Regions from separate parts of the Salinicola sp. RZ23 genome, predicted to be linked through region 2. Evidence: riboswitches for the same ligand, from Rfam matches in the RefSeq annotation. Region 2 holds a riboswitch; the other holds the start of a gene.
What was found. A riboswitch is a leader RNA that binds a small molecule or an ion and turns the genes downstream of it on or off. The one in region 2 is predicted to bind thiamine pyrophosphate.

Region 1: it holds a riboswitch for thiamine pyrophosphate, as region 2 does, so the genes downstream of both, DOM67_RS15970 (ABC transporter ATP-binding protein) here and thiC (phosphomethylpyrimidine synthase ThiC) in region 2, are expected to answer to the same signal.

What each region holds. Positions count from the first base shown of each region.
Region 1 covers NZ_PZJK01000015.1:242,725-257,246, reverse strand. The annotation lists gene DOM67_RS15980 (potassium/proton antiporter) at 1-1,598, opposite strand, end outside; gene DOM67_RS15975 (hypothetical protein) at 1,697-2,548, opposite strand; TPP riboswitch at 2,624-2,726, shown strand; gene DOM67_RS15970 (ABC transporter ATP-binding protein) at 2,768-3,523, shown strand; gene DOM67_RS15965 (ABC transporter permease) at 3,516-4,325, shown strand; gene DOM67_RS15960 (ABC transporter substrate-binding protein) at 4,382-5,407, shown strand; gene DOM67_RS15955 (GIY-YIG nuclease family protein) at 5,445-6,338, shown strand; gene DOM67_RS15950 (alpha/beta fold hydrolase) at 6,441-7,226, opposite strand; gene DOM67_RS15945 (7-cyano-7-deazaguanine/7-aminomethyl-7-deazaguanine transporter) at 7,400-8,071, opposite strand; gene DOM67_RS15940 (metalloregulator ArsR/SmtB family transcription factor) at 8,332-8,628, shown strand; gene sohB (protease SohB) at 8,793-9,827, opposite strand; gene DOM67_RS15930 (SCP2 sterol-binding domain-containing protein) at 10,017-10,337, shown strand; gene nudC (NAD(+) diphosphatase) at 10,345-11,118, opposite strand; gene dnaQ (DNA polymerase III subunit epsilon) at 11,118-11,867, opposite strand; gene rnhA (ribonuclease HI) at 11,946-12,443, opposite strand; gene DOM67_RS15910 (methyltransferase domain-containing protein) at 12,566-13,399, opposite strand; gene gloB (hydroxyacylglutathione hydrolase) at 13,600-14,367, shown strand; gene DOM67_RS15900 (transglycosylase SLT domain-containing protein) at 14,438-14,522, shown strand, end outside.
Region 2 covers NZ_PZJK01000017.1:12,583-27,104, reverse strand. The annotation lists gene DOM67_RS17065 (lysophospholipid acyltransferase family protein) at 1-368, shown strand, start outside; gene DOM67_RS17060 (NAD(P)-dependent oxidoreductase) at 447-1,409, opposite strand; gene DOM67_RS17055 (pirin family protein) at 1,496-2,359, opposite strand; gene DOM67_RS17050 (LysR family transcriptional regulator) at 2,435-3,328, opposite strand; gene DOM67_RS17045 (VOC family protein) at 3,440-3,865, shown strand; gene DOM67_RS17040 (MFS transporter) at 4,016-5,329, opposite strand; gene DOM67_RS17035 (LysR substrate-binding domain-containing protein) at 5,472-6,362, shown strand; gene DOM67_RS17030 (anhydro-N-acetylmuramic acid kinase) at 6,509-7,651, shown strand; TPP riboswitch at 7,719-7,851, shown strand; gene thiC (phosphomethylpyrimidine synthase ThiC) at 7,942-9,819, shown strand; gene DOM67_RS17020 (dicarboxylate/amino acid:cation symporter) at 9,993-11,243, shown strand; gene DOM67_RS17015 (CsbD family protein) at 11,354-11,542, opposite strand; gene DOM67_RS17010 (peptidylprolyl isomerase) at 11,732-12,010, opposite strand; gene DOM67_RS17005 (glutathione S-transferase N-terminal domain-containing protein) at 12,235-12,543, opposite strand; gene DOM67_RS17000 (EF-hand domain-containing protein) at 12,691-13,287, opposite strand; gene DOM67_RS16995 (transglutaminase-like cysteine peptidase) at 13,334-14,020, opposite strand; gene DOM67_RS16990 (EAL domain-containing protein) at 14,081-14,522, opposite strand, start outside.

The sequences.
Region 1 (14,522 bases), on a different contig from region 2:
ACACGCAGCGCCACGAACTCGCCCAGCGTCATCTCCTGTTCGCCAGGACTGAGGGTGAGACCGTAGGCGTTGGCCACGTCCTGCATCAACGCCTCGCCGTCGAGCGAGAAGGTCCCGAAGAAGGCGCGCTCGCGTTTGAGTTTGGACTCGCCATTGAACAGCCGATTCAGGGAAGGCAGATCGCCGGTGCGCCCGATCAGGCAGATCACGTCCCCCAGTCGCAGCCGGGTACTGCCCTTGGGATGGAGCATGGCGTGCTGGCGGAAGATGGCCGAGATCAAGGTGCCCGAGGGCAGTCGCAGCAGCCGAATGGGCGCATCGTCCAGTGACTCGTTCTCGACCTTGTAGACGAACATCTCGTAGTCGTTCTCCGGCAACACGCCGAGCTGGCCACGACGGTCCGGCGTCGTGGTCTCGGGTAGCGCCACGCGCATCCAGTGGGCGAATCGCGCCAGGGTCGACCCCTGCAGCAGCAGAGAGATCAGGACCACGAAGAAGGCCACGTTGAAGTAGAGCGCCGAGTTCTCGACACCGCTGATCACCGGGAAGATCGCCAGTACGATGGGCACGGCGCCGCGCAGGCCGACCCAGGAGATGAAGCACAGTTCGCGCCAGCGGAAGTTGAAGAACGGTACCAGCGACACGAGCACCGCGACCGGACGCGCCACCAGAATCAGCGCAATCCCCAGGATCATGCTAGGCACGGCGTAGTTGATCATCTCCGATGGGGTAACCAGCATGCCCAGTACCAGGAACAGCCCGATCTGACTCAGCCAGGCGAGACCGTCATGGACCGGCAGGATGTGCGTCAGATGACGTCCGGGCTGGTTACCGATCATCAGCCCGGTGAGATAGATCGCGAGGAAGCCGCTGCCACCGATGATGCTGGTAGCACCGAAGATGCAGAACCCCAGCGCCAGGGCCAGCAGCGAGTAGAGCCCCGGCGCCAGATCGAGCCAGCGCAGCAGCTTGGCCGAGACCCAGCCGCCGCCGAGGCCGATCGCCAACCCCACGCCAAACTGCAGCACGAAACGCATCAGCGTCTCGCTGATCCCGCTCACACCACCGGTCAGCATCTCCGCCAGGGTGATGGTGAGAAAGATCGCCATCGGGTCGTTGGTCCCCGACTCGATCTCCAGGGTGGCACCGACACGCTCGTTGAGATTGACGCCCTGCCCCTTGAGCATCGAGAAGACCGCGGCGGCGTCGGTGGAGCCGACGATCGCACCGACCAGCAGCCCTTCGATTGGAGTGAGGTCGAGCAGCCACATTGCCAGCAGGCCAATGATGCCACTGGTGAGAAACACCCCGATGGTGGCCAGCGACAACGCCGGTTTGAGACCTACGCGGAAGGTCTGGAAGCGCGTGCGCAGGCCACCATCCAACAGGATCATGGCGAGCGCCAGATGGCCGATCAGAAAGGCTTGCGAGTAGTCGTCGAAATGCAGGCCGAGCACGCCCTCCTCTCCCGCGAGCATGCCCAGCCCGAGGAAAAGCAACAGCAGCGGCACGCCGATCCGGGAGGAGACCCGGCTGGCGAGAATGCTCAGCGCGATCAGCGCGCCGCAAACGAGAAACAAGCTATTGATCGAGTCCACGAGACTATCGTCGGTATCCGTTCCCAAAGATTCAGTATGCCATGTCGTTACCCGATTGCGCGGGGAAGCGCACTGAATTTTTTATCCTTTTCATATGCCTAGAGCCAATGGGGATGTGCCTGGAGCGTCACGCTCTGTGGCCCCTGCACGCCGAGGGCCAGGATGACCGCGCGCATGCCGGCGCGATAGCGGTCGAGCGGCGGCAGATGCTCGGCGCCGTAGGCGTCGACGAAGGCCTCACGCTGTGCCGCGCTCTCGAGTATCAGCTCGAGCAGACACAGATCGAACTCCAGTGGCGCCCATACCAGTGCCTCCCAGTCGGCCCAGTAGCCATCCAGTCCGCCGCGCAGGAACTGGTCCGGGCGCAGGTCGGGCAGACTCCAGACCGCACGGCTGGGCAGCGGCCAGGCGAGATCGGCCAGCTTTGCGGCGTCGAGGCCGCCGTGGCTGGAGACGAAGGCCCATGCCGCCTGCGGCCAGGCGTCGAGAGGATGGACCTCGCCAGCCGGGTGCCCCCATCCCGGTAGCGTGTCGCGATGCAGTCGCCGTAGTTGCCGACCCAACTGGCCTGCGAAGGCAGTATCCATCCGCGCCGCCGGCGCCTGGCGCCAGGGCAGACTCCACAGTGGCGCGCCCTGGAGCCGGCCCAGCCAGGTCAGCGGCAGCGGCGCCAGCGGCAGGTGCTGGGGCAACGAACCTGCCAGCGCCGGCAGTTCATGGGCATGGCGCCAGCGGTCGACACCGAACAGATCACGCATGCCGCGCCAGAACGGATCGTCTTCGGCACCGGTACGGGCCAGCTTGTAGAGCTTGGGCGAGAGCTCCTCACTGCGCCACAGCCAGTTGGCGCTATCGGCAAAGCGCAGCGGCAGCGGCGTCAGCGGTACGCCGGCGTAGAGCGACACGCGGCGCGTCAGTTCGGCATCGGCGATGGGCGGAACATCTGACAAGATCGCGACTCCCCGTCGGGTTCAGAGTATCGGACCGAAGGTGGGCAGCGGCGCCCAGGCGGCGTACAATCGGCGCTCACTGGATAGGGGTGCCCGCCGGCCGGGCTGAGAGTGCAGCGCACAACCCTGGAACCTGAACCGGTTAGCACCGGCGGAGGAAAGGCCAGCCTGCCCGCGCATGACGCCCCCGCCGTTGCAGCCACCTTCATGGGAGTGGTCATGTCACCACCCGGGCTGGACATTCGCCGCGCCTCGCTCACCTTCGGCGCCCGCCCATTGTTCCACGATCTCGCCGTCGAATTCGACGCCGGCAGCTGGACCTGCCTGCTCGGGCGCAGCGGCTGCGGCAAGAGTTCGCTGCTGCGCATGATTGCTGGCCTCGCCCTGCCCGACCGCCACCGCATCGAGTGCACGACCAGCGACGGGCTGCCGCTGCAGGGGCGCCTGGCGTGGATGTCACAGCAGGACCTGCTGGTGCCGTGGCTGCGGGTCATCGGCAACGTGATGCTGGGCACCAGGTGGCGCGGCAGATGGGCCGGCCCGACGGCATCGGAAGCGCGTGAGCGGGCGCTGGCGCTGCTGTCACGTGTGGGCCTGGCAGACAAGGCCGATGCCTGGCCGGCGGCACTCTCCGGCGGCCAGCGCCAGCGTGTGGCGCTGGCACGTACGCTATACGAGGATGCCGGGGTGGTGCTGATGGATGAGCCCTTCTCCGCGGTCGACGCCATCACCCGGCTAGAGCTCCACGACCTGGCCAGCGAACTGCTCGCCTCGCGCACCGTGATCATGGTCACCCACGACCCGCTGGAGGCGCTGCGGCTCGCCGACCACCTGCTGGTGCTGCAGGGCGAGCCAGCCCGCGCAGTGCCGATGGCGGCACCGACAGGTCGGCGGCCGCGGGCGCTGGATGATCCGCAGCTGCTGGCGCATCAGGCCGAGCTGGTGGCCCTGCTGCGGGAGCCGGCACATGTCTGACTCGACCGCACTGCACGCGGCCCGGCCCGGTCTCCTGGGCAAACTCCACGGCTCCACCCGGGCGCTGCTGGCACTGATACTGCTGATCGCCGCCTGGCAGGCGGTCATCACCCTCACCGGGGTGCCGCGCTACATTCTGCCTTCGCCGCTGGCGGTGGCACGGGCGCTGGTCGAACAGCGCGCACTGCTGGCCCACAATGCCCTGGTCACCGCGACCGAAATCCTCGGCGGCTTCATCGGCGGCGTGCTGCTGGGGCTGGCCACGGCCCTGTCACTGGCACGCTTCCGCCCCCTGCGCCGCACCCTGCTGCCACTGCTGCTGATCAGCCAGGCGATACCGCTGTTCGCGCTGGCGCCGATCCTGATGCTATGGCTGGGCTACGGCCTGTGGCCCAAGATCCTGATGGCGATGCTGATCATCTACTTTCCGGTCGCCTCCACCGGCTACGATGGCCTGCGTCAGACTCCCCAGGGGTGGCTAGACCTGGCCACCACCTTCGGTCTGTCGCGGCGCCAGACGCTGCTGCGGGTTCAACTGCCGGCGGCGCTGCCGTCACTCGCCTCGGGACTGCGCATGGCCGCCAGCGCGGCACCGATCGGCGCGGTAATCGGGGAATGGGTCGGCGCCAGCCAGGGCTTGGGCTATCTGATGCTCAACGCCAACGCCCGCCTGCAGATCGATGTGATGTTCGCGGCCCTGGTGGTCCTGGTGGCCTTCGCGCTGGCGCTCTATTTCGGTATCGACGCCGCGATTCGCGCGGCGATGCCCTGGCATCGCGATCGCCTGGAGGCCAGTGCGTGACGCTCCTGGATGACGATCACACGCCGACAATAACCACACCCAGAGGGAACCTGCGTATGTCCACGCTATCTCGAACCACCCCTGCCACACTCGGACCACGTCGCCCGGCGCTGGCCGGCATGATCCTGCTGATATTAGCCGCGCTGCTGCCACTCCGCGCCCTGGCCGATGACGAGGCGCTGGCACCACCCCAGATGATTCCGCTGAGCGTGATGCTCGACTGGTACCCGAATCCGGTCCATGCGCCGATCCTGGTGGCCAAGCAGCTCGGGCTGTTCGCCAAGCGCGGGCTGGATGTCGACATTCAGTCGCCGGCGGACCCCAGCGTGCCGCCCAAGCTGGTCGCCGCCGGGCGCATCGACCTGGCCATCAGCTATCAGCCGCAGTTGCATCTGCAGGTCGACCAGGGGCTGCCGGTGGTGCGCATCGGCACGCTGATCGCCACCCCGCTCAATGCGCTGCTGGTGCGCGCCGACAGAGGTATCGACGACCTCTCCCAGCTCGCCGGCAAGAAGATCGGCTACTCGGTGGGCGGCGTCGAAGAGGTGCTGTTGGCGGCGATGCTCGAGCACCACGGGCTGACGCTGGACGACGTCGAGATGGTCAACGTCAACTTCTCGCTGACGCCGGCGCTGATCAGCCAGAAGGTGGATGCGGTCACCGGCGCCTTCCGCAACTTCGAGCCGGCGCAGATGAAGCAGGAAGGGGTCGAGGGCAAGCCCTTCTATATCGAGGAGGAAGGCGTTCCCACCTACGACGAGCTGATCTTCGTCGGCAATCGCGACACCCTGAACCAGCATCGCGACGCCTACCGCCGCTTCATGGACGCGATCGGCGAGGCCACCGCCTGGATCATCAACCATCCGGATGAGGGCTGGCAGCACTTCATCGCCTATGACCCGTCGCTGGATACTCCGCTCAACAAGGCGGCCTGGAACGCCACCCTACCGCGTTTCGCGCTGCGCCCGGCAGCACTGGACGTCAAGCGCTACCGCGACTTCGAGGCCTTCCTGCTCGAGCGCGGCCAGATCAAAAGCCAGAGCCCGATCTCGCGCCTGGCGGTCGATCTCAACGCACCCTGAGTCAGAATCGGCTACTGTGGGGAGCATGAGCTCCCCCATGCCTCTCTACGACCCGCGACGCGACCCGGCCGAGTCGCTGCCCAGCACCGGTGTCGGCGCCCTCGATGCCCTGCCGTCACATACCGGCGTCTACGTCTTTTTCGGTCAAAACGACCTGCCGCTCTATGTGGGCAAGAGTCTCGACATCCGTACCCGTGTGCGCACCCACGTGCGCGACCCCGCTTCCGGGCGTCACCGCCACATGATCGAGCAGACCCGGCGCATCGCCTGGATTCTGACCAGCGGAGACCTCGGTGCACAGCTGCTCGAGGCGGATCTGATCAAGCGCTGGGTGCCGCTCTACAACCGCCAGCTGCGTCGCCGTGTCAGGCTGATCAGTTGGGACTGGCCGGAAGGTGATGCACGCCCCGAGCTGAGCGATGGCCAGTGGGTGGTCACCGCGCGCTCGCGCTTCTATGGGCTGTTCCGCAATCGCCATACCGCACGCAGTACACTCAAGGATATCGCCACCGAGCAGGGTCTGTGCCTGCAGGTCCTGGGGCTGGAGAGGGGGCGCGGGCGCTGCTTCGGCTATCAGCTGGGACGCTGTCACGGCGCCTGCTGCGGGGAAGAGAGTCTGGAGAGCCATGCTCGACGGGCCAAGGCGGCGATGGAACGGCTGCGGATCGAGAACTGGCCGTGGCCGGGTCGAGTCGCATTTCGCGAACACAGTGACAGCGGCAACGTCGCGCTGCACGTGGTCGACCATTGGCACTACCAGGGCAGTGTCAGCGATCTGCACCAGCTCGAGGTACTACCCGACAACCGCGGTTTCGATATCGACACCTACCGGATTCTCAACCGCTTCCTCGCCGCCCAACCCGACAATCTCGACGTCATTCCCGTGGAGGGCGAGATGATCGACGAAGGCGAGACGGACGGCAGCGATTGAGCGCCACCGAATGGAGCATCGCCGCGTCCACGTCAACGGCGAAGCAGACAGTGGCGGTCCAGGGCTCAAACGGTGGCGGTTCGACTCTCGGATAGGCGCGACTCAGAGAGAGGCGAAAAAGCGCGACAGCGCCTGCAGGAACGCTTCCGGCTGCTCGGCGTGGAGCCAGTGCCCCGCGCCTTCCAGCGTCTGCCAGGTCGCTTCGGGCATCACTGCCGCCACTGCATCACGATGAGCGTCACGCACATAGGGAGAATCACCACCGCGCAGCAGCAGCGCTGGCCCCGGATAGGCGCCCTCGCCGTCCGGCGCGGCGATGATATCCGCATAGCCGTCGGCGATCTCGTCGAGCCCCACCCGCCAGCGCAGGATCCCGGCATCGTCCCGTACCAGATTGGTCGCCAGGAACTGGCGCGTGGCAGCGACCTCCACGCTTTCAGCCATCAGCGCATCGGCCTCGCGGCGCGACTCCGGCTCACCCTCGGCGACCCGACGCATGGCGGCAAAGATCTCGTCATGACCGTGGTCATAGGCTACCGGGGCAATGTCGGCGACGATCAGGCTGGCCACCGCCTGGGGCTGCTGGCGGGCCAGGGTGATCGCCACCTTGCCGCCCATCGAGTGACCCAGCAGATCGAACTGAGTGATCTCGAGCGCGTCGAGCGACTCGGCGACATCATCCGCCATCTGCGCGTAGCGCATCCCCGGCGCATGCGGCGAACGCCCGTGATTGCGCAGATCGACCGCCACCACGCGGCGCGTCTGCTGCCACTGCTTGATAGGCGAGCGCCAGTTATCGGCGCTTCCGAACAGGCCATGCAGCACGACAAGGGGGCGTGTGGCGTCATCGGCATCGACGACGCCGGTATCGATACAGTGCAGTTGCAACCTGGCTCTCCTCTTGCTCTTCTTCCAACTTCGGACTCGCCTTTCGGCGGTGGGCACGCCTTTCGACCAGGGGCTTGTCTTTCAGCCACGGCGCTGGCCGCCTTTGTCGTGGCGCCGGCAGTAAGAATAACAGAGCATCGCTCGACCCGTGTCCGGCCTGCCAGCCCAGGATCTCAGCGCCGCGGCAGGCCCGGCAGTGACTCGTCCCGTCCGCTCAGCAGGAACCGCCCCAGCCAGGCCAGCAGGACCCCGTAGAGCGGCAGGAAGAACAGCAGGCTGATGGTCAGCTTCACCGCGTAGTCGAACCAGGCGATATCCACCCAGTGCTCACGCATGAAGGCGTCGGGACCGTGCCAGAAGGCGATCGCAAAGAATGCGAAGGTGTCGGCCAGGTTACCGAGGATGGTGGAGAGCGTCGGCGCCACCCACCAGGCGCGCAGCCGGCGCAGGCGATCGAAGACATGGATGTCGAGCAGTTGCCCCAGCACATAGGCCATGAAGCTGGCCAGCGCGATGCGACCGACGAACAGGTTCCACTGCCCCAGTGCCTCGAAGCCCTGGAATCGGCCCTGCTGGAACAGCACCGACACCCCATAGGAGATCATCAGCGCCGGCACCATCACCCCGGCGATGATACGGCGCGCGGCCGACTTGCCGAACAGCCGCACGGTGAGATCCGTTGCCAGGAAGATGAACGGGAAGCTGAACGCGCCCCAGGTGGTATGCAGGCCCCACAGCGTGAACGGCAGCTGCACCAGATAGTTACTGGCGGTGATCACCGCCACGTGAAAAGCGACCAGCCACAGCAGCGCCTGGCGAATCTGACTCTCGTCGAGCTTGAGCATGAAAGAACCTTTTTCGTCTGCCGGTCGGCCGAGGGGTAAGGGAACCCTCAGTGACAACGTCCCGCTCGCTGCCGCCTCTCAGCGCGCCACCTGGCGTCGCCTCCGGCGAGCGTCGACGGGGGCGGCATTATAGGTACCCTCTCGATACCAGACCAGATGGACCACTAAAAAAACTTTGTAACTTAACGTTACAAAGGTTAATATAAGAAATGAATGTAACAGATTGTTCAGCGCCGGCCCTGCGAATGCGGACTTCACATATGACGGAACAGACACTCTCGGAAACTCAGTTCGGGCCCGCCACCGCGACCCTGAAGGCGATGGCCAACGAAAGTCGGCTACGCATTCTGTGCCTGCTGATGGCCGGGGAACGCTCGGTGACCCAGATCAACCAGCAGATGGCGCTGAGCCAGTCAGCGCTATCGCAGCATCTTGCTGTGCTGCGCCAGGAGAGGCTGGTCACCACGCGGCGCAGCTCGCAGATCATCTACTACTCGCTCAACGGCGATACCGCCGGGCAGCTGATCGCCACCCTCGCCAATCTAGATCTGGGCTAGGCGCACGCGGCACGTGCCAGAAGTGGGCAGGCCGGGGCAGCGGCCCCACCCGCAGCGCCTCCTCCTGCCCCCGGGCACGCCGGGGGAGCCTCTGGGGCCTGTCTGAAAGGCGGCCGAGCCTGTGCCGACTCCCCTGCGGGCAGGCGGTATGTTCGCGCCGGGGTCTAATGACGCTCCCACCCCAGACGGCCTAGCCGCTCCAGCACCCGATCCAGCGTCCGCTCCACTCCCGCTTCGGCCCCCTTGGCCAGACGGCCGGCGAGACCGCGGCGACTCGTCAGCGAGACGTGCAGGACCCGCGCCTGGCTGGAGAGCTTCTCCAGTAGGTAGGCGTCGCTGGTGCCGACGGCATCGATCAGCCCCTGGGACAGCGCTTCGCTACCGTACCAGATCTCCCCGGTCGCCACCTGCTCGAGGTCGAGCTGCGGGCGGCGCTCGCCCACATACTGCTTGAACAGGTCGTGGGTCGACTGCAGATCCTCGAGAAACTTGGCCCTGCCCTCCTCGCTATTCTCGCCCAGCACGGTCAGGGTGCGCTTGTAGCGTCCCGCCGTCAGCAGCTCGACGTCGACGTCATGCTTCTTGAGCAGCCGGTGTACGTTGGGGATCTGCGCCACCACGCCGATCGAACCGATCACCGCAAAGGGCGCCGCGATCAGGTGATGGGCACAGCACGCCATCATGTAACCGCCGCTGGCCGCGACCTTGTCCACGCACACCGTAAGCCGCGCGCCGGCGTCACGCAGGCGGTCGAGCTGCGCGGCCGCCAGACCGTAGCTGTGGACCAACCCGCCGCCGGAGGTCAGCCGCAGCACCACTTCGTCACCCGATTCGAGCTGCGCTATCAGCAGCGATATCAGTTCGGACAGTGCAGGCGTCGCCGAGGCCTTGAGATCGCCCTCGAAATCCAGCACCCAGACCCGCTCGTTCACCGCTGCCTTGGCCGCCTGCTTCTCTTCACGCTTGAGCCGCTTGGCCAGTTGGCGTCGTCCCGACTTGGGTGTCGCCGCCAGCTGCAGCTGGCGCTGACGGCCGGAGAATCGCGCATCCAGCGAGGTCACCCGCAGCTGGCCGGTGCTACCGCTGTCACCGCCACGGCGGCGGCCACGCGCCATCAGAGCCAGGACCAAAGCCAGCGCGACCACCAGTGTCGCGGTCTTGGCCAGGAACATACCGTACTCCGCCAGCCATTCGATCATGCCCTGCTCCTTACATCATTTATGTCTAATCCATTACCCATCTGGCCCTCGCCGCGAGCCGGCGCGAATAGGATTGCTTATCAAACGCCGGAGACCTTCGCGGGCAGGCGAGAATCGGCTTGAGAAACCGCAACTTGCATAACGCACAGCGCAGTGGTTTGCTTATCCGAACGCTAATGGAGGGCCATCATGGATGACGAGCAACTGATCGCCAAGCTGCAACACCGCTTCGATTCCGCGGCCGCGGGCGATCTCAACGCGACCTATCAGTTTTTACTGCACGACGCCGACGATCATCATCTGGTGATCGAAGGTGGCAGCCTTAGCATCCATACCGGCCACCACGCTGCTCCTGATGTGACCATCGAGAGTGACACGGCCACCCTCATCGCTCTGATCAAGAAAGAGCTCAACGCCATGCAGGCGCTACTCGGTGGCCGGGTCAAGGTCAAGGGCGACATCGGCCTGGCCGCGCGGCTGCCCAAGCTGTTCGGCAAGCGTAACGACTGAACGGGCCTCAGCGTGTCGCCACCGCGCGCCGGTGGGTGTCGATCAACTGGCGCGAGATCGAATAGCTCGGCGGCAGCTCCGGCGGATTCTCCGGCGTGAACCAGGCGGCATCGGCAATCTCGTGACCGTCGATACGAATGCGCCGGCTGGTCGCCTCGGCAAAGAAGCCCATCATCAGCGAGTGCGGGAAAGGCCATGACTGGCTCTTGAAGAAGCTGACCCGCCCCACCTCGACGCCGACCTCTTCCATCACCTCGCGGCGCACCGCCGACTCCACCGCCTCGCCGGGCTCGATGAAGCCCGCCAGGGTCGAGTAGCGCCGTGGCGGAAAGCGCGGGCTGCGTGCCAGCAGCATATCGCGGCCGAAGGTCACCAGGGTGATGATGCAGGGGGAAATACGCGGATAGGCGCGCAGTCCACACTGCTCGCAGCTCATCGCGAACTCATGTGCCAGACGCTGGGTGGGATGGCCACAGCGACCGCAGAAGCGGTGGTCGCGCTCCCAATGGCTGACCTGCAGCGCGGTCGCCAGAACCTCGCTCTCGGCCGGTGATATCTGCGCCAGCCAGTCGCGTGCCGGGGGCCATGCCTCGCCGCCTGCTTCGATCGACAGCGCCACCGGCTCGTCGTGCCAGAAGCCCAGGCGCAGTGCCTGCGGCGGCCACGCCACGTCACGTTCGAGCACGCCCTGACCATCGCTGCTCGGCGCCACGCCCTGGGCATTCAGGCGGATAAGCCAGCCCCGCCGCACATCGGCAGGGGGCAGCTCGCGACGCAGCATCAGGAGGCAGCTCCATCACCGTCCAGCGCATCCCAGCGACACTGGCCGGCAGCTTGACGGATCTGCGCCAGGCGCTCGCGGTGCGCCTGCCATTCGGCATCACTGGGTTGTGCCACGACCAGCGGCGTGGTCGCCCGGTCGAGCTGGAGATGGGCCCCGGCGCCGCTGTCGCTGCGGCTCTCGTTCTCTTCGCTACCGGCCAGCGACAGCGCCGTCTGGCCACCGGTCATGGCGAGATAGACCTCGGCCAGAATCTCCGAGTCGAGCAGTGCGCCGTGCAGCACGCGCTGGCCGTTGTCGATATCGTAGCGCTTGCACAGTGCATCCAGGCTGTTGCGCTGCCCCGGATGCATCTGCCGCGCCATCTTGAGCGTGTCGAGCACGCTGCAGTGCTCGGCCACGGGCCCCAGCACCGGCCCGCCGCGGGCGGCCTCGAGCAGGCGGAACTCGTGGTCGAAGAAGCCGACGTCGAACGGCGCATTGTGGATCACCAGCTGGGCGCCGCGCATGAACGCCCACAGCTCGTCGGCGATCTGGGCGAAGACCGGCTCGTTGGCTACCCGCTCGTTGGTAATACCGTGGATCTCGATCGCCTCGGCCTCGATATGGCGCTCGGGATTGATGTACTGATGGTAGGTACGGCCGGTGAAGCGACGGTTGATCAGCTCGATCCCACCGATCTCGATGATACGGTGCCCTTCGCGCGGGTCGATCCCGGTGGTTTCCGTATCCATGACGATTTGGCGCATGCGGCTCTCCTCAACTCTCAAACACTCGATCTGCAATAGCTCCGGCGCCCACACGCCGGGGGCCAGGGTTGGCGCACGTCAGTCGCCGGCGATCACCGCATCGATCGCCTCGTTGGCCAGACGATCGGCCGTCTCGTTGCCGGCATGGCCGCTGTGGCCCTTGACCCAGTGCCACTCGATGCGATGACGCTGGGTCTCCGCCAGCAGCTCACGCCAAAGCTCGGCATTTTTCACCGGCTCTTTCGAGGCGGTCTTCCAGCCACGCTTCTGCCAGCCGTGGATCCACTCGGTGATCCCCTTGCGCAGATACTGGGAGTCTGTCCACAGCGCCACCTCGCAGGGACGATCCAGGGCCCGTAGCGCCTGGATCGCCGCCATCAGCTCCATGCGGTTGTTGGTGGTGTGACGCTCGCCGCCCTTGAGCGACTTCTGGTGCTGCCCCGAGACCAGCAGCGCACCCCAACCGCCGGGGCCGGGGTTACCGCGGCAGCCGCCGTCGGTGTAGATGGTGACCTGAGGCAGCTTGGCCTGGGGTGTGGCGTCCGCGGTGGAAGCCGATGAAGAGGAAGCTGGCAAAACGTGAATTCTCTCTGGCGTATTGACCCATCGGCGGCACGCATCGATGGGCAGTTCGGCCACGCCAATGGCGGCGGGCGTTCAGGTATCGGCGCCTGGCGAGCGCCCTGGCATTGACGGGATCAGGCACTGCGCGAGCTCTCCACTCGTCGCGTGGCGGCCTCTTGCAACGGCCGCGCCGAAGGGGGATCACCGGCCCTGGCAACGTCCCGCGTCGGCGCCTGGGGATGGTGCCGCGCCAATCCCAGCCAGGCACCGGACTTGGCCCCCACCAGTTTGGGCTCGCGCAGCGTGATCGGCTGCACCGGCAGCGCCCGGCGCCGGGCGATCAGCAGATAGGCCTGGCCCAGCGGCACGTTGTAGCGCCGGCCGAACGTCTCCAGGCACCGGTTGCGTGCCGAGCGCCAGGGCAGCCGGAAGCCGCAGTAGTCTACTCGCTCGATCTCGAAGTCGACAAACTCGAGCCAGTCGCGCAGCCGCCGCGGTGTGCGCCAGGGCTGCTGCCACGGCGGCTGATGCCGGCGTGGGGCACCGCCCGCCGGCGCGTAGGGGTGCCAGCCGAAGACTACCAGCCGGCCATCGGCGCGGGTCACCCGGGCGGCCTCCTGCAACACCTGGTGGGGGCGCTCGACCGCCTCGAGCAGATGGTGGACCACGGTCAGATCGAGGCTGTCATCAGCCAGCGGCAAACGTTCCGGCGCGCAGACCAGGGTATTGGACTGGCGTGCCAAGGCCGCGCTGGGCGCCCACTCCAGTGTGTGGCGAATCGGGCTCATGTCGCTGATCAGTGGCGCCATCCCGAGCTGCAGGCTGAGCACGCCATGGCGATGCTCGCAGTGGGGGCCGAGGCAAGCTCGCTCGGCGCGCCATAGCGCGGCACCGGGCCCGCTATCCCAGAATTGGCGGCCGCGCCGGACCGCATCGGCGAGCCGTTGCTGCGTAGACGTGATTGACACGGGCGCCTTAACTCCCCAAGGTTATCGCTTTTTGAGCGGTGCGCGGCGCCACCCTCGGCGGCGCCGAAGGCAGCATGCGGTGGAACCGGCCGGGTCGATCCGGGTCTCAGCGAGGTCGATCGGTCGTGCACCCTCGACCGCCCCGCGTCGACAACGTCTTCATCGTCGACAACCGCTCCATCGTCGCAAGAGGATGACACATGCTGAGCGTGAAGCCGATTCCCGCGCTGGATGACAACTATATCTGGCTCCTGCGTCAGGACACCACCGATGCGGTTGCCGTGGTCGACCCGGGCGACGCGGCACCGGTGATCGACTGGCTCGAGCGCGAACAGCTACGGCTCGAGAGCGTGCTGATCACCCACCACCATCATGACCATACCGGCGGTCTGCGCGAGCTGATCGAACGCTACGCGCCGCAGGTCTTCGGACCCGAGAATCCGCGTATCGAGGGCATTGGCCAGCGCCTCGGCGAGGGTGACGAGTGCCGCGTGCTGGGACGCCGCTTCGAGGTATCGAGCGTCCCCGGGCACACCCTCGACCATATTGCCTTCTACGCCCCCGGCACGCCGGGCCTGCTGTTCGCCGGCGACACGCTGTTTTCCGCTGGCTGCGGGCGCCTGTTCGAGGGTTCGCCGGAACAGATGCGCCACTCGCTGGCCAAGTTCGACACCCTGCCCGACGACACGCTGGTATTTCCGGCACACGAGTACACCCTGGCCAATCTCGCCTTCGCCAGCGCTGCCGAGCCCGACAACACCGCCCGCGACGCCTACCGCCAGGAGTGCGAGCAGGCGCGCCGGCTGGAGCGGCCGACGCTACCCACCACGCTGGGCCGCGAGCGCCAGATCAATCCGTTCCTGCGCCTCGACCAGCCCGCGCTGCGCCAGACGCTGAGCGAGCAAGGCCCCAGCGCCAGCACGGCGGAGGCCTTCGCTACGCTGCGCGGCTGGAAGGATCGCTTTTGAACGCTGTCCGCCGACGCGGCGCCTCGACCGGCGCTACGGGCGGCGATTTACACCCGAGGATGTCTGCTGCATGAATGCCCGCTCGAGACGCCGCTATCTGGTCATCGGCCTGGCCGGCAGCCTGCTCTGCTCGGCGCTGCCGGCGGCGGCCTGGA
Region 2 (14,522 bases):
TCGGCATTCTGCCGGACCAGGAGCCGAACTGGGGCAGCGGCGTCTTCGCCGACTTCTTCGGCCGCCAGGCCTACACCGCGACCCTGCTGCCCAAGCTGGTGGCCCGCACCCAGGCGCGGGTGGTCACCGGGGTGGCGCGGCGGCTGCCGGGAGGGCGAGGGTTCGCGATCCATTTTCTGGCCGCCGACGAGCGCGTCTACGCCAGCGACGAGACGATCTCGGCGACCGGCGTCAACGCCTGCGTCGAGGCCGCCATCGGCCTCGACCCGGTGCAGTATCAGTGGGAATACAAGCGCTGGAAGAAGACCCCCGAGGAGGAGCAGAACGTGCCCGGCTACCGCCGCTTTCGGCTCTATCGCAAGCACTGAAGCGCCAGCACTGACGCGCCGTTCCTGGCCTGGGCTCCGCCGGGGGCATGGGCGAGCCCCGCGCTTTTCAGCCAGTACCTAGCGCGCGTCGAGATTACTGCGGCGCGCTGCGGTCTCGGCCAGCGCCGCCCAGTCCTTGTCGGCGTCACCATGGGCCATGGCATCGAGCAGGCTGTCACGCAGCACGCCGGCGAACGGTAATGGCACCTGGCGCTCCTGCGACGCCGCCAGCGCCAGACTCACATCCTTGAAGCCCCACGCCATCTTCATGCCCGCGGGGGTGTAGCGCGCCTCGCGAATCATCTTGCTGTAGCCCTGATAGGCCGGCGCGGCGAACAGCGTGCTGGTGACGATCTCCAGAAAGGTATCGGCATCGATACCGTAGGCACGCGTCAGCGCCGAGGCCTCGCCCATCGACTCGATCGCCGTGGCCAGCATGAAGTTGGCCGCGATCTTGACCACGCAGGCGCGCTCTGGCGCATCGCCCACCGGCCACAGCCGCTGCCCCAGTGCCTCCAGTACCGGCGTCACCCGCTCCTGCACCGCCGGTGCGCCGGACACGATGATGTTGAGCTTGCCCGCGGCGGCCACATCCGGACGCCCCAGCACCGGTGCCGAGACATAGTGGGAGCCGAGACCGTCGTGCAGCGCCCCCAGTGCCCGTGCCAGGCCCGGAGAGACCGTGGCCATGTTGATGTGCACGCTGTCCTTGGGCAGCGCCTCGAGCGCCTTGGATGCCACCAGCACCTCGTGCACGCTGTGATCGTCGGGCAGCATGCTGATCAGCACGTCGCACTTGGCGGCCAGCGCCCGAGCCGACTTGGCCGCCGTGGCCCCCTCTGCCACCAGCGTCTCCGCCGGCGCGGGAGAGCGATTCCACACCGTCACCGTGTGGCCGGCCTTGAGCAGTTGCGCTGCCATCCCCTGGCCCATGGCCCCTAGACCCACAAAACCCACTTTCATTGCTGTCTCCTGAAACGGATTGAAGCGCGATAGACGCTTGAATCTGGCGTACGACCGAAACCCGGCACTCGACCGCAACCTGACGCAGGATCGGCAAGCGATGCCGACCCTCGGTCTTACCCTTCTTCGAGCCTAGACAGCCCGCGGGTCGCCCGCCATGCCAATCACGCCAGCCCGCCGAAGCGCCCGGCCTGGTAGTCATCGATGGCCGCCACGATCTCCTCCCGGGTGTTCATCACGAACGGGCCATGGGAGACGACGGGCTCATCGATCACCGCCGCATGGCCGAAAATCAGCCGCGACCCGGTGGTTGCCGTCAACTCGACGCGATCGCCCTGCGTCTCCAGCTCGATCAGGTGCTGCGCTTTGACGTCTTCGCCGCCGACGCTGGCTTCGCCGTCCACCAGATAGAGAAAGACCTGCCGCCCTGTCGGAACCGGCAACGTAGGGGAAGCGCCTGCCGTTAGCGTCAGCGTCGACATGAACACATCGGTCAGGCTCTCGACAGGCCCGCGTTGACCCTCGAACTCACCGGCTATCAGGTTGAGCTCCCCGCCACCGGCCAGGGCAATCGCCGGAATCGATGCTTGCTGCAGACCGATATAGCGCGGCTCGCTCATCTTCAGATGAGCCGGCAGGTTGATCCACAGCTGCAGAATCTCCAGCGGCCCACCGTCACGCAGGAACTCGGGAGGGGAGATCTCGGCATGGACGATGCCGCTGCCGGCGGTCATCCACTGCACGCCGCCGGCGTGGATCACGCTCTGATGATCGGCGCTGTCGGCGTGGGCCAGCGAGCCTTCGAGGATGAAGGTCACCGTCTCGAAGCCGCGATGCGGATGCGGGCCGAACGGCAGGCCCCGGTTGTTGGCCGGATAGACCTGCGGGCCGTGATGATTGAGAAACAGAAAGGGATCGAGCTGCGACAGGTGCGGCCCCGGCAGTGGGCGCCGAGTCGTCAGATCGCCGATATCGTCGCGGATGGCCGGGTGCTGGGCGATGACGCCGCGTGGTGTGGTGGTAGACATGAGAGGCTCCTGACTGATGTTAGAAGGGAGTCTAGGCCACACATGCCGCGAAAAAAGCGAATGATTTCAGCCCAATCATTGCATAGGGTCGTCGACAACCGCATGCGCGGCCTTCCCCAGCAGTGCCTCTTCGATCAGCGCCACCAGCGCGGACTGCTCCGGCGGCAGGCGCGACACCATCACCAGCTCCCGGTGAAAGCCCCGTTCGCCCAGCGGCAGCACGCGCACCGGCAGCGGCGACTGCAAACACCACATGCCGGTACGCGGAATCAGCGCCACGCCCAGGCCACAGGCCACCAGCCGCGCGATGGCGTCGATCTCGTCGAGCTCGAGACGGATCTCCGGGCGCAGCCCCTGACGCTCGAGAAAGCGCACTACCTGACGTCCGCCGAACGAGCCCCGGTCGTAGAGCACCAGAGGATGCCGCGTCAGCAGATCCTCCAGGGTCGTCTCCTGACTGGTCAGTGGGGCGATCAGCACAAAGGGCTCGCGGGCGATGAGGCAGGCGTGGAGGTCCCGCGGCAGGGCGAACGGCGGTTTGACGATCAGCGCCATGTCCAGATCGCCCTTGTCGACCTGATCGAGCAGCGCCAGCGACACCCCGGGCACCACCCGCGTCATCACCCCCGGGGCGCGTGCTGCCAGTGTCGCGAGAATCGCCGGCAGACGCCCACTCTGGACGCTAGCGATGGCGCCGAGATGCCAGTCGCCGCTCAACTCGTCGCCGCTGGAAGCGCGAATGCGCGCGGCCAACTCGAGCATGCTTTCGGCCTGTGGCAGCAGGCGCCGACCTGCTGCGTTGAGGCGCACAGCCCGCCCGGTACGTTCGAACAACGGCTCGCCGATGTCCGCCTCCAGGTTGCGGATCTGCGCGCTCACCGCGGACTGGGTCAGCCCCACCGCACCACCGGCGGCCGAAAAGGTGCCGTGGCGCACGACCGCCAGGAAGGTCTTGAGTTCGCGCAGCATGATGTCGCCATGAATCCAAAATTATCGATATCAGACTGCAATATTATCCGCTTTCCATCGATTTTTTTCGCCATCAAACTGTGGCGACACACAACACGAGGAGCGCACACCATGGCACTGTCCCCCTTCCACCTCGCCATTCCGGTTCACGACCTGCCCGCCGCGCGCAAGTTCTACGGCGAGACCTTCGGCCTGAGCGAAGGTCGTTCCAGCGAGCAGTGGGTGGATTTCGACTTCTACGGCCACCAGTTGGTGATCCACGAGCATCCGCAGACGCCTTCTCAGCAGGCGGCACACACCAACCCGGTCGACGGCCACGACGTACCGGTGCCGCACTTCGGCATCGTGCTGAGCTGGCCGGAGTGGGAAGCCCTGGCCGAGCGTCTGAAGGGCTTCGGTACCGAGTTCGTGATCGAGCCCTATGTGCGCTTCAAGGGGCAGGTCGGCGAACAGGCCACCATGTTCCTGCTCGACCCCTGCGGCAACGCGCTCGAGTTCAAGGCCTTCAAGGACATGAGCCAGCTGTTCGCCAAATGAACGTCGAAGAGTGAGTTTCGGCGCCTGAGCTTCACCGAGAGCGCTCCGCATCGGTGACCACCCAAGCCAGACAGCCAATCCAGGCATCTAATCCAGACAACCAACCCAGACAACCGAGCGCCGGTCATCGATCGGCGCTCGGCGTGGGTATCACCCGGTCGCGCTAGGCGCTTCCAGGTGACGTAGCGCGAACACCCCGACCATCAACGCCACGAGCAGCAGTCCCCCGATGAACAGCGCCACGCCGTGCCAGCCGCCCCAGTACCAGAAGGCGCCGCCCAGGGTGCCGGCGACGCTGGAACCCAGGTAGTAGCTGAAGAGATAGAGCGATGACGCCTGCCCCTTGGCCTGCCGGGCACGCTGCCCGACCCAGCCACTGGCCAGCGAATGGGCAGCGAAGAACCCGAAGGTAAAAATCAGGATGCCGACCAGAATCAGACTGATCGGCTCGAACAGGGTGATCGCCAGCCCCACCAGCATCATCACGATGAACAGCCAGAAGATCCGCTGACGCCCCAGGCGGTCGGCCAGCGAACCCGCCCAGGCCGAGCTGTAGGTACCCGAGAGATAGGCGATGGAGAGTAGCCCGACCAGCGCCTGGCTGACCTGATAGGGCTCCGCCAGCAGGCGGTAGGCGATGTAGTTGTAGAGGGTGACGAAGCCGCCCATGAGCAGAAAGGCCTCGAGGAACAGCAACGGCAGCCCGCGGTCCTTGAAGTGCACCGTAAAGCCGGAGAGCACGCTGCGGGCGTTGAACGGCCGTGGCGTGAAGTGCCGCGACGGCGGTAACCAACGCATGAACAAAAGCGCGGCGAGCAGTGCGACCAGGCCGATGATCGCCAGCGTCCAGCGCCACGGCACCCAGTCCACCATCACGCCGCTGATCAGGCGTCCGCTCATCCCGCCGATGCTGTTGCCGCTGATGTAGAGTCCCATCGACAGCCCCACATAGCGTGGATGGATCTCCTCGTTGAGATAGGTCATCGCCACCGCGCAGAGCCCCGACAGCGACAGCCCCGCCAGCGCCCGCATCACCAGCACCCCGGACCAGCTCGGCATCACCGCCGCCAGCAGCGTGAAGGTCGAGGCCGCCAGCAGCGCCACCGACATGATCGACTTGCGCCCCACCGCATCCGAGATCGGCCCGGTGATCAGCAGGCCGATCGCCAGCATGCCGGTGGCCACCGAGAGCGACAGACTGCTGGTGGCAGCGTCGATACCGAAGGCCTCGGAGAGAATGGGCATGATCGGCTGCACACAGTAGAGCAGCACGAAGGTCGAGAAGGCGCCCAGGAACAGCGCCAGCATGGTGGGTCGATAGCCGCGCCGGCCGCGCTCGATGAAGGCCTGCTCGGCCGGCGCCGCTTCAAGGTGCTCGGCGCCGTCGTTCAGTGTCCGGTTGGCATCGCTAGTGAGATCGGTAGTGGCATCGCGCAGCGGCGCGGTGGTGCGGTGGCGGGGCAAGTCAAGACTCCTGGTGAAAGCGGCCGCGCGGTTCCTGCCGCGCGCCGGTGCAGGCCTCAGCATAAGCCGGCCTTGGCATTATTTCGAATATATGATTCGTAGTTTTTGATACGCTATGCATATCATTACGACGGACGACACCATGGAACTGCGAACCCTGCGCTACTTCGTGGCGGTGGCCGAGGAGCTGCACTTCAGCCGTGCCGCAGCCCGCCTGGGCATCTCCCAGCCGCCGCTGAGTCAGCAGATCAAGGCGCTGGAGGAGGAGCTGGGCGGCCGACTGCTGGTGCGCACCAACCGTCGCGTGGCGCTGACCGCCGCAGGCACGCTGTTCCTCGACGAGGCGCGGGAGGTGCTCGCCCGCGCCGAGCGTGCCTCACGCCTGGTCTCTCGCCTCGGCCGCGGCGAGAGCGGCCAGCTGCGTATCGGCTTCACCACCTCGGTGCCGCTGACCTCGCTGCTGCCGCGAACGCTGATGCACTATCGCCAGCGCTATCCCGATGTCGACCTGCGCATGCACGAGCTCAACAGCCAGCGCCAGATCACACCGCTGCTGGAGGGTGATCTGGATATCGGCATCATGCGCCGAGCCACGCTGCCACCGGAGCTTTCCGCCTTCACCCTGATCCGCGAACCGCTGGTGGCGGTGGTCAATGCCCAGAGCGAGCTGGGCGCGAGCGATACCCCGCTGAGTCTGGCCGAACTGGCCACCCAGCCCTTCGTCTACTTCTCGCCCGCCGCCGGTACCGGTCTGCTCGATCAGTTCAACGTGCTGTTCGCCCAGCGCGGGCTGACGCCGCGTCTGGTCCAGGAGGTCGGCGGCCCCAATACCATCATCAGCCTGGTCGCCAGCGGGCTGGGGGTCTCGCTGCTGCCCGAGTCGTTTCGCCATATCCACATCGACAACGTGCGCTACCGTCCGATCAGTGATGCCGATGCGCGCTCCGAGGTATGGCTGACCCATGCGCGCCACCACCTGACGCCGCAGGCGCAGCACTTCATTCAGCTCGTGCGCGAGGCCATCGCCGACTGAGCCAGGGCGCTCGCCTCCCCGGTGCTTTGCGCCACCGGCCGCAACCGGTAGAGTCTGCGCCAGACCCGCTGGCGCCACGCCGTCCAGACGTCACGTGATCGCCACACCCTGGTCAGACCCTCTTCATACCCACAGGAGACGCCGACATGGAATCCGGCTGGAGCCTCGGTCTCATGACCGGCACCGTGCTCGATGGCAATATCGATATCGCCATGCTGCGCAGCGATGGCGAGACCATCGATGAGTTCGGTCCCTACGAGCTGGTGCCCTACGCCCAGGATATCCGCCCGCTGCTGGCCGAGGCCCTGGAGGCCGCCCGGGAATGGAACTTCGAGGGCCCCGAGCCGGCGATCTTCCGCCGCGCCGAGGCCGCGCTGACCGAAGCGCAATCCGTTGCCGTGCTCGACTTCCTGGCCCGCCATGGTTTCCGCCCCGAACAGCTCGGTGCGGTCGGTTTCCACGGTCAGACCGTACTCCACCGGCCCCCGGTCGCCGGCCGCCGTGGCGCCACCCGCCAGTTGGGCGATGGCGAGCTGATGGCGCGCCTGGTTGGCAGCGACGTGGTCTATGACTTTCGCAGCGCGGACGTCGAGAGTGGCGGCCAGGGGGCACCGCTGTCGGCGGTCTATCACCGGGCACTGCTCGAGCGCCTGGGCGCCGGTGCCGACAGCCTGGTGCTCAACCTCGGCGGCGTCGCCAATCTCTCCTGGTGGGATGGTGAGCCGTCCGACCAGGGGCGTCTGATCGCCTTCGATACCGGCCCCGCCAACGCGCCGATCGATGACTGGGTGCGCCAGCATACCGGCGCGGCGATGGATCGCGACGGTCTCATCGCCGCCCGCGGGCAGGTGGATGAGCCGCGGCTTCAGGCGCTGCTCGAGCACCCCTATCTCGCCGCGCCCTACCCCAAATCACTGGATCGCTTCGACTTCCAGGCGGAGATGGCCGCGGGGCTGGCGCTGGAAGATGGCGCCGCCACCCTGACCGCCTTCACCGCCGCTGCCGTGGACCGGGCGATGTCCCTGCTGCCGCAACGGCCCGAACGGATCGTGGTGTGCGGCGGCGGGCGCCGCAACCCCACGCTGATGCGCGAACTCGCCCACCGCACCGGTGCCGAGGTGCAGCTTGCCGATACCGTCGGCTGGCGCGGGGACGCAATCGAGGCCGAGTGTTTCGCCTACCTGGCCATGCGCTCGCTGCGCGGCCTGCCGCTAAGCTTTCCGCTCACCACCGGCGTGGCTGCGCCACAGCCCGGTGGCAGGCTGGCGCGGGCCAACGCGCCAGCTTGACCCACCCTCTGCGCTACCCCAGACTGGCCGAGATGTCTGCGTCCGGCCACTCGCCGGGCGGCAGCATCGACGCTTGACGGGGTGCCGGTGGAACCGGCTGAGATCGTCCTGCGCAGTGCCCTCCCGGGCCTTGCGCCACGGCGGATCCCGACGAACCTGATCCGGCTAGTACCGGCGTAGGGATCAAGCGGAGGTCGGTGTCCTCGGTCCGTGCTCGCGCTCCACCCAACCTCCCCCCGCCTACGCTGTGCGCCGGCCTGACTTGAGTCATGCACTGGAGCACGCTCGACATGAAATCTCCCCAGTTCCTCTCGGATACGGCCAGGGTCGACAGCGCCGCCATCGCCCCGCTGCCCGCCTCGACCAAGATCTACGTCGCCGGCTCACGCCCGGACATTCGCGTGCCGATGCGCGAGATCGCGCTGTCACCGACGCCGACCCGCGATGGCTTCGAGCCCAATGCCCCGCTCGCGGTCTACGATACCTCCGGTCCCTATACCGATCCGGAGATCCCGATCGATATTCGTCGCGGGCTGCCGGAGGTACGCCGTGCCTGGATCGACGAGCGCGGCGATACCGAGTGGCTCGACGGCCCCAGCTCCGCCTACGGAAAACGCCGCGCCGAGGATCCGCGACTCTCGACCCTGCGTTTTCAGCTCGCACGCACCCCGCGCCGCGCCCGCCCGGGTGCCAACGTGACCCAGCTCCACTACGCTCGCCGCGGCATCGTCACCCCGGAGATGGAGTTCATCGCCATTCGCGAGAACCAGCGCCGGCGCGAAAGCCAGGGCACGACCGCCGACCCCGGCCTGGATCACCAGCACCCCGGCGAGGCGTTCGGCGCCCATCTGCCGGCGGAGATCACCCCGGAGTTCGTACGCCAGGAGGTGGCCTCCGGGCGCGCCATCATCCCTGCCAACATCAACCACCCGGAGAGCGAGCCGATGATCATCGGGCGAAACTTCCTGGTGAAGATCAACGGCAACCTGGGCAACTCGGCGGTGACCTCGTCGATCGAGGAGGAGGTCGACAAGATGACCTGGGGCATCCGCTGGGGGGCGGACACCATCATGGACCTCTCCACCGGACAGAACATCCACGAGACCCGCGAGTGGATCCTGCGCAACTCGCCGGTACCGATCGGCACCGTGCCCATCTACCAGGCGCTGGAGAAGGTCGATGGCGTGGCCGAGAACCTGACCTGGGAGATCTTCCGCGACACCCTGATCGAGCAGGCGGAACAGGGCGTGGACTACTTCACCATTCACGCCGGGGTGCGCCTGCACCACGTGCCGCTGACCGCCAGGCGCGTCACCGGCATCGTCTCCCGCGGCGGTTCGATCATGGCCAAGTGGTGCCTGCACCACCATCAGGAGAGCTTTCTCTATACCCACTTCGAAGAGATCTGCGCGATCATGCAGGCGTACGACGTCGCCTTCTCGCTGGGCGATGGCCTGCGTCCGGGGTCGATCGCCGATGCCAACGACGCCGCCCAGTTCGCCGAGCTGGAGACCCTGGGCGAGCTCACCCGGATCGCCTGGCAGCATGATGTCCAGGTGATGATCGAAGGCCCCGGCCACGTGCCGATGCAACTGATCAAGGAGAACATGGACAAGCAGCTCGCCTGCTGCGACGAGGCGCCGTTCTACACCCTGGGCCCGCTGACCACCGATATCGCCCCGGGCTACGACCACATCACCTCCGGCATTGGTGCGGCACAGATCGGCTGGTACGGCTGCGCCATGCTCTGCTATGTCACCCCCAAGGAGCACCTGGGCCTACCCAACAAGGATGACGTCAAGACCGGCATCATCACCTACAAGATCGCCGCCCACGCCGCCGACCTGGCCAAGGGTCATCCCGGCGCGCAGCGCCGCGACAACGCCCTCTCCAAGGCGCGCTTCGAGTTCCGCTGGGAGGATCAGTTCAATCTCGGCCTCGATCCGGACACGGCGCGGGCCTTCCACGACGAGACCCTGCCCAAGGCATCCGCCAAGGTGGCGCACTTCTGCTCCATGTGCGGGCCCAAGTTCTGCTCGATGAAGATCACCCAGGAGGTGCGCGAACGCTTCGGTGACCAGGCATCAGCCGCCGAGCGGGAGGCCGGCTTGCAGCAGCAGGCGGAGCGATTCCAGCGGGAAGGCGGCGAGCTCTACCGCGAGGTGTGAAGACGCCGCTGCCGCCAGGCGCCGCGTGGCGGCAGCGGACGCCATACGCGACTTTGGTCGTAATCGTGTTATACCTCATCCCGGTTGTGAATGGTCGGATCGCAAACGCCTGCGGGATGGGTAGAATGCGCGCTTTTGCCTCCGACAATCTGGCCTGCGCAAGGAACACGTAAATGACAACGACCCCGTCCCGCCCCAACCTGTGGCGACGTACTCCGTTATGGCAGAAGATCATCGCCGGTCTGCTGCTGGGTATCCTCGCCGGCGCCCTGATGGGCAAGGACGCCAGCCTGTTCAAGCCCCTCGGCGACATCTTCATCAACGGCATCAAGATGCTGATCGTGCCGCTGGTGTTCTCCACCCTGGTAGTGGGGATCACCGGCATGCGCGACCCGCAGAAGATGGGCCGCGTGGGTGCCCGCACCATCGCCCTCTATCTGATCACCACCGCCTTCGCCATCGCCATCGGCCTGGTCGCGGCGACCCTGTTCCAGCCCGGTGTCGGCGCCGACGCCTCGATGAGCGCGGCACCGCAGGCGGGTGAAGCGCCCTCGCTGATCGATATCCTGGTCGGTCTGGTACCCAAGAACCCGCTGCAGGCGATGATCGAAGGCAACATCCTGCAGATCATCGTCTTCGCCATCGGTCTGGGCATCTCGCTGATGCTGATCGGCGACAAGGGCGAGCCGGTGGTGCGGGTGTTCGAGAGCTTCGCCGAAGCGATGTACAAGCTGACCGCGATCGTCATGGCGTTCGCGCCGTTCGGCGTGTTCGGCCTGATCGCCAATGTCTCGGGGCAGTACGGGCTGGACGTGCTGCTGCCGCTGGCCAAGGTGATCGGTGTGGTCTATCTGGCCTGCGTGGTGCACGTGCTGGTGGTCTACAGCGGCATGATCGCGCTGCTCGGCCGGCTCAACCCGAGCCGCTACCTGCGCGGGATCGTCGATGCACTGGTGGTGGCGTTCTCCTCGGCCTCGTCGTCGGGCACCCTGCCGGTCTCGATCCGCTGCGCGCAGAAGAATCTCGGCGTCTCCGAAGGGGTCTCCAGCTTCGTGCTGCCGGTGGGCGCCACCATCAACATGGACGGCACCGCCATCTATCAGGGGGTCGCGGCGCTGTTCGTCGCCCAGTTGGTGGGGGTCGATCTGTCGATGACCGATTACGGCATGATCATCCTCACCGGCACCCTGGCCTCGATCGGTACCGCCGGGGTACCCGGCGCGGGACTGATCATGCTCTCCATCGTGCTGGCCCAGATCGGCCTGCCGCTGGAAGCGATCGGCGTGGTCGCCGGGGTCGACCGTATCCTCGACATGGCGCGCACCAGCGTCAACGTGGCCGGCGACCTGATGGTCACCACGCTGGTCGGCAAGAGCGAAAAGGAGCTGGACCTGGCCATCTACAACAGCGACAACCGTCTCTGACGCGCGGGCACCCGGCGCAACGCCTGCCTGTCACATAGACCTTTCACGAACACCTTCCAGAAACGCAACGGCCCCGACAGATGTCGGGGCCGTGCTGATGCTGGGGCGGATCAGTGACGCGGTTTGGCGGCGTCCTTGAGATCGCCCTTGGCGGACTTGAGATGCCCCTTGGACTGCTGGGCCTTGCCCTTGCCCTCCAGCTCGCGATCCTTGGTGGCCTTGCCTGCCACTTCCTTGACCTTGCCGGCGACCTTATCGACGGTACCTTCCGCCTTGTCGGCTTTCGAACGCTGTGTCATGACATTCACCTCGCTGACGTGGGACTTCCCTTTCACCCCGCGGGCCGCGACTCGCTCGCTGCCTCACGTTCTCTGAAGATAGTCCGGTCTGGCCGTCATCAAGGGGAAATACGCGTAACGTTTTGTGCCGCTCCATCGCCGCCACATCGCCGCCGGGAGAGGCACCTCGCCCGGCGGAACGCGCCGTGATCAGCCGCGCGAGGTGACTTCCAGCAGATGATAGCCGAACTGGGTCTTCACCGGGCCATGCACTTCATTGAGGGCGCCGTTGAAGACGACCTCATCGAACTCCTTGACCATCTGGCCACGGCCGAAAGTACCCAGCTCACCACCCTGGCGGCCAGAGGGGCACTTGGAGTGCTGGCGTGCGACTTCCGCGAAGTCGCTACCGGCTTCGATCTGCTGCTTGAGCTCGAGACACTGCTGCTCGCTGTCGACGAGAATGTGGCGGGCGCTGGCCTGTGCCATGCGGTCACTCCTGGAACAATGAATGAAGATCGCTCATTTTACGGAAAGCCGAGGCGCCGCGTCACCGCCCGATTGCGCACTCAGAGGGTGTTTACAAATTCGGCGAGCTAAGGCAAGGCAAGTCGAAATCGGCCGAAAAGACGGAGTTTACACGGGGTAAATGAGTACTTTGAGGTCGATTTCAACGCAGTATTGCCGAGCGCAGGCATTTTGTAAGCACCCTCTCAGCCACCGAAACGCTGCTCGAGGTAACGATTGATATCCGCTGACTCGTACATCCACTCGACCTGGCCGTCATCGTGGACGATGCGCAGACACGGCACCATACCGCGCCCGCCGCCGGCGATCAGGTCGCGTCGATGGTCGGGGTCGCGCTGAATATCGCGCAGCTCGATCGGCACGCCCAGGCGTTCGATCTGGTGACGCACGCGCACACAGAAAGGGCAGCGCTGGAAGTGGTAGAGCGCCAGTTGCGCCGCGGCCTCGTCCACCGCCGCCTGGTCTTCTGCCGAGCGTGTTATCGTCGCAGACATGGGTTGCAGCCGCCTCCTGATCCATTCGAACATCTTTTTTCCCATCGCTGACCGGCATCTTGTCGCCGTCCTGCGATAGCGTAGCCGCTGACTGCCCGTCTACGACAGCCCTATAGCACGCCACTGGCCAACGGACCCGGCTCGGGATCAGTTGGCACTGCCGCTGGTGGCGCCCTCATCCATCCCAGCGCCCTCATCCATCCCAGCGCCATCATCCATGCCAGCGCCATCCAGACCGCCCGCTGCCGAGTCGTTGTCGATCAGCACCGGCAAGTCGATGGGTGCATTGTCCGGCACGCTGATGGTCGCCGGCGGTGGCGCATCGCTCGACGCGGGCTGATAACGCTCGGACGACGGCTGCGGGGGCAGGCGGTAACTGTCATCCACTACCGGCCGGGTGGTGCGCAAGTCATTGGGCAGCGTCAGCGCCGACTGCACGAGTGGCGTGGCGAATTGAGCCCGAAACTCCTGGCGTGAGAGGCGACCATCACCATTGAGATCCAGTGTATGCCAGTTGCCGCCGAGCCCCAGCGGCTCGACGTCGAGCGGGGTCAGATAGCCGTTGCCATCATGATCCGCGGCATCGAACAGCTGGTCGGCACTGACCATCACCGGCCCCTGCACCGACGGACGTTCGACCACGACATCGTGGCCGACCTGCGGCGCGGCACAGGCGCTCAGCAGGCCCGCGGCAGAGACCAGCGCCAGGCTGGCCCAGCAAGACCGATTCGTTCCCTTGTTCATCGTTTTCTCCCTAAAAACATGCGTTGGCTCCAGCACCAGGCGGGGGTCAGTGCCGCGGATCGCGCAGCGTGCCCTGCTCCAGGCGCTGCTGCCAGTTCTGCCACAGGCTCAGGCGGCTGGCGTCACCGACCTGGCGCCCGCTGCCGTTGAGTTTGCTGATCCACAGATGACTACCGTTGAAGCTGTAGATCGGCAGCAGATCGTTGCGCTGCGACGCCGGCTCGATCCGTTTGTCGATATTGTCGAGCACCACCGGCGGCGTGGTCGGTGTGGGTGCCCAGGTCACGACCATATGGAACTGGTCGTAGGGAATATATTTGACGTAGTGCAACCGCAGTTGGTCTTCCGGCACCCCCAGCTCGCGCAGCGTCAGATACTTGGCCATGGCGAAATCTTCGCAGTCGCCGGCACCGACTCCCAGGAATTCGAACGGCGTGGCCCAGTAGTCCTTGACGTGCCAGACGTCGATGTCATCGAGGAAACGCAGCTGATTGAAGAAGTCGTTGACACCCTTGAGCTGGGTACCGACCGACCGCCCCTGCAGCCGATCGATCAGCACCGGCCACTGCTGGATCCGCTGCCAGCCCGCCGCGCCGTAGAGCCTGACGACCTCCGACTTCGGCGGCAGTCGCGGCAACGCCTCGACCGCGGTCTGGCCGCCGAGCAGCGCCACCAGGCACGCCAGAACCAGCCAGGCGGCCACGCTACCGGGCCGGCGGAGCGCGCACGCCATGCCCCGGCTTCGCCGCTCACTGCGCCGATGGCGCCAAACCGCCCACCTTGTCACCACGGCTCAGTCCAGTGCGAGCGGAGCGGTCGGCGCCAGGTATCCCTGATAGCCGTCGGCCCCCACCTCGCTGACCCGCTGACGCTGCTCGTCGGATTCGACACGAGTCACGATGACCCGCGACTCCACCTGGTGCGCCGCCATGCACAGACTGCGCAGGAACTCGGTATCGACCTCGTCTCGCACGAAGAACCCCTGGTCGATCTTGACGTAGTCGGGCCGCAGCCGCGACAGATAGGCCATCGCCTGGAGGTTGCGCGCGAAGCGATCGACCCCACACCGGGCACCCAGCCGGTGGGCGAGGCGGAACAGCTGCTGTACCACGTCGAGATGCTCCAGGGCGATCTCCTCACTGACCTCCAGATCGAGCATGGCAACAACCCGCGGATGCATTTCGAGCCAGGCGACCAGGGCGCGATACGCCTCGGGGTCGGCCAGCGAATCCGCG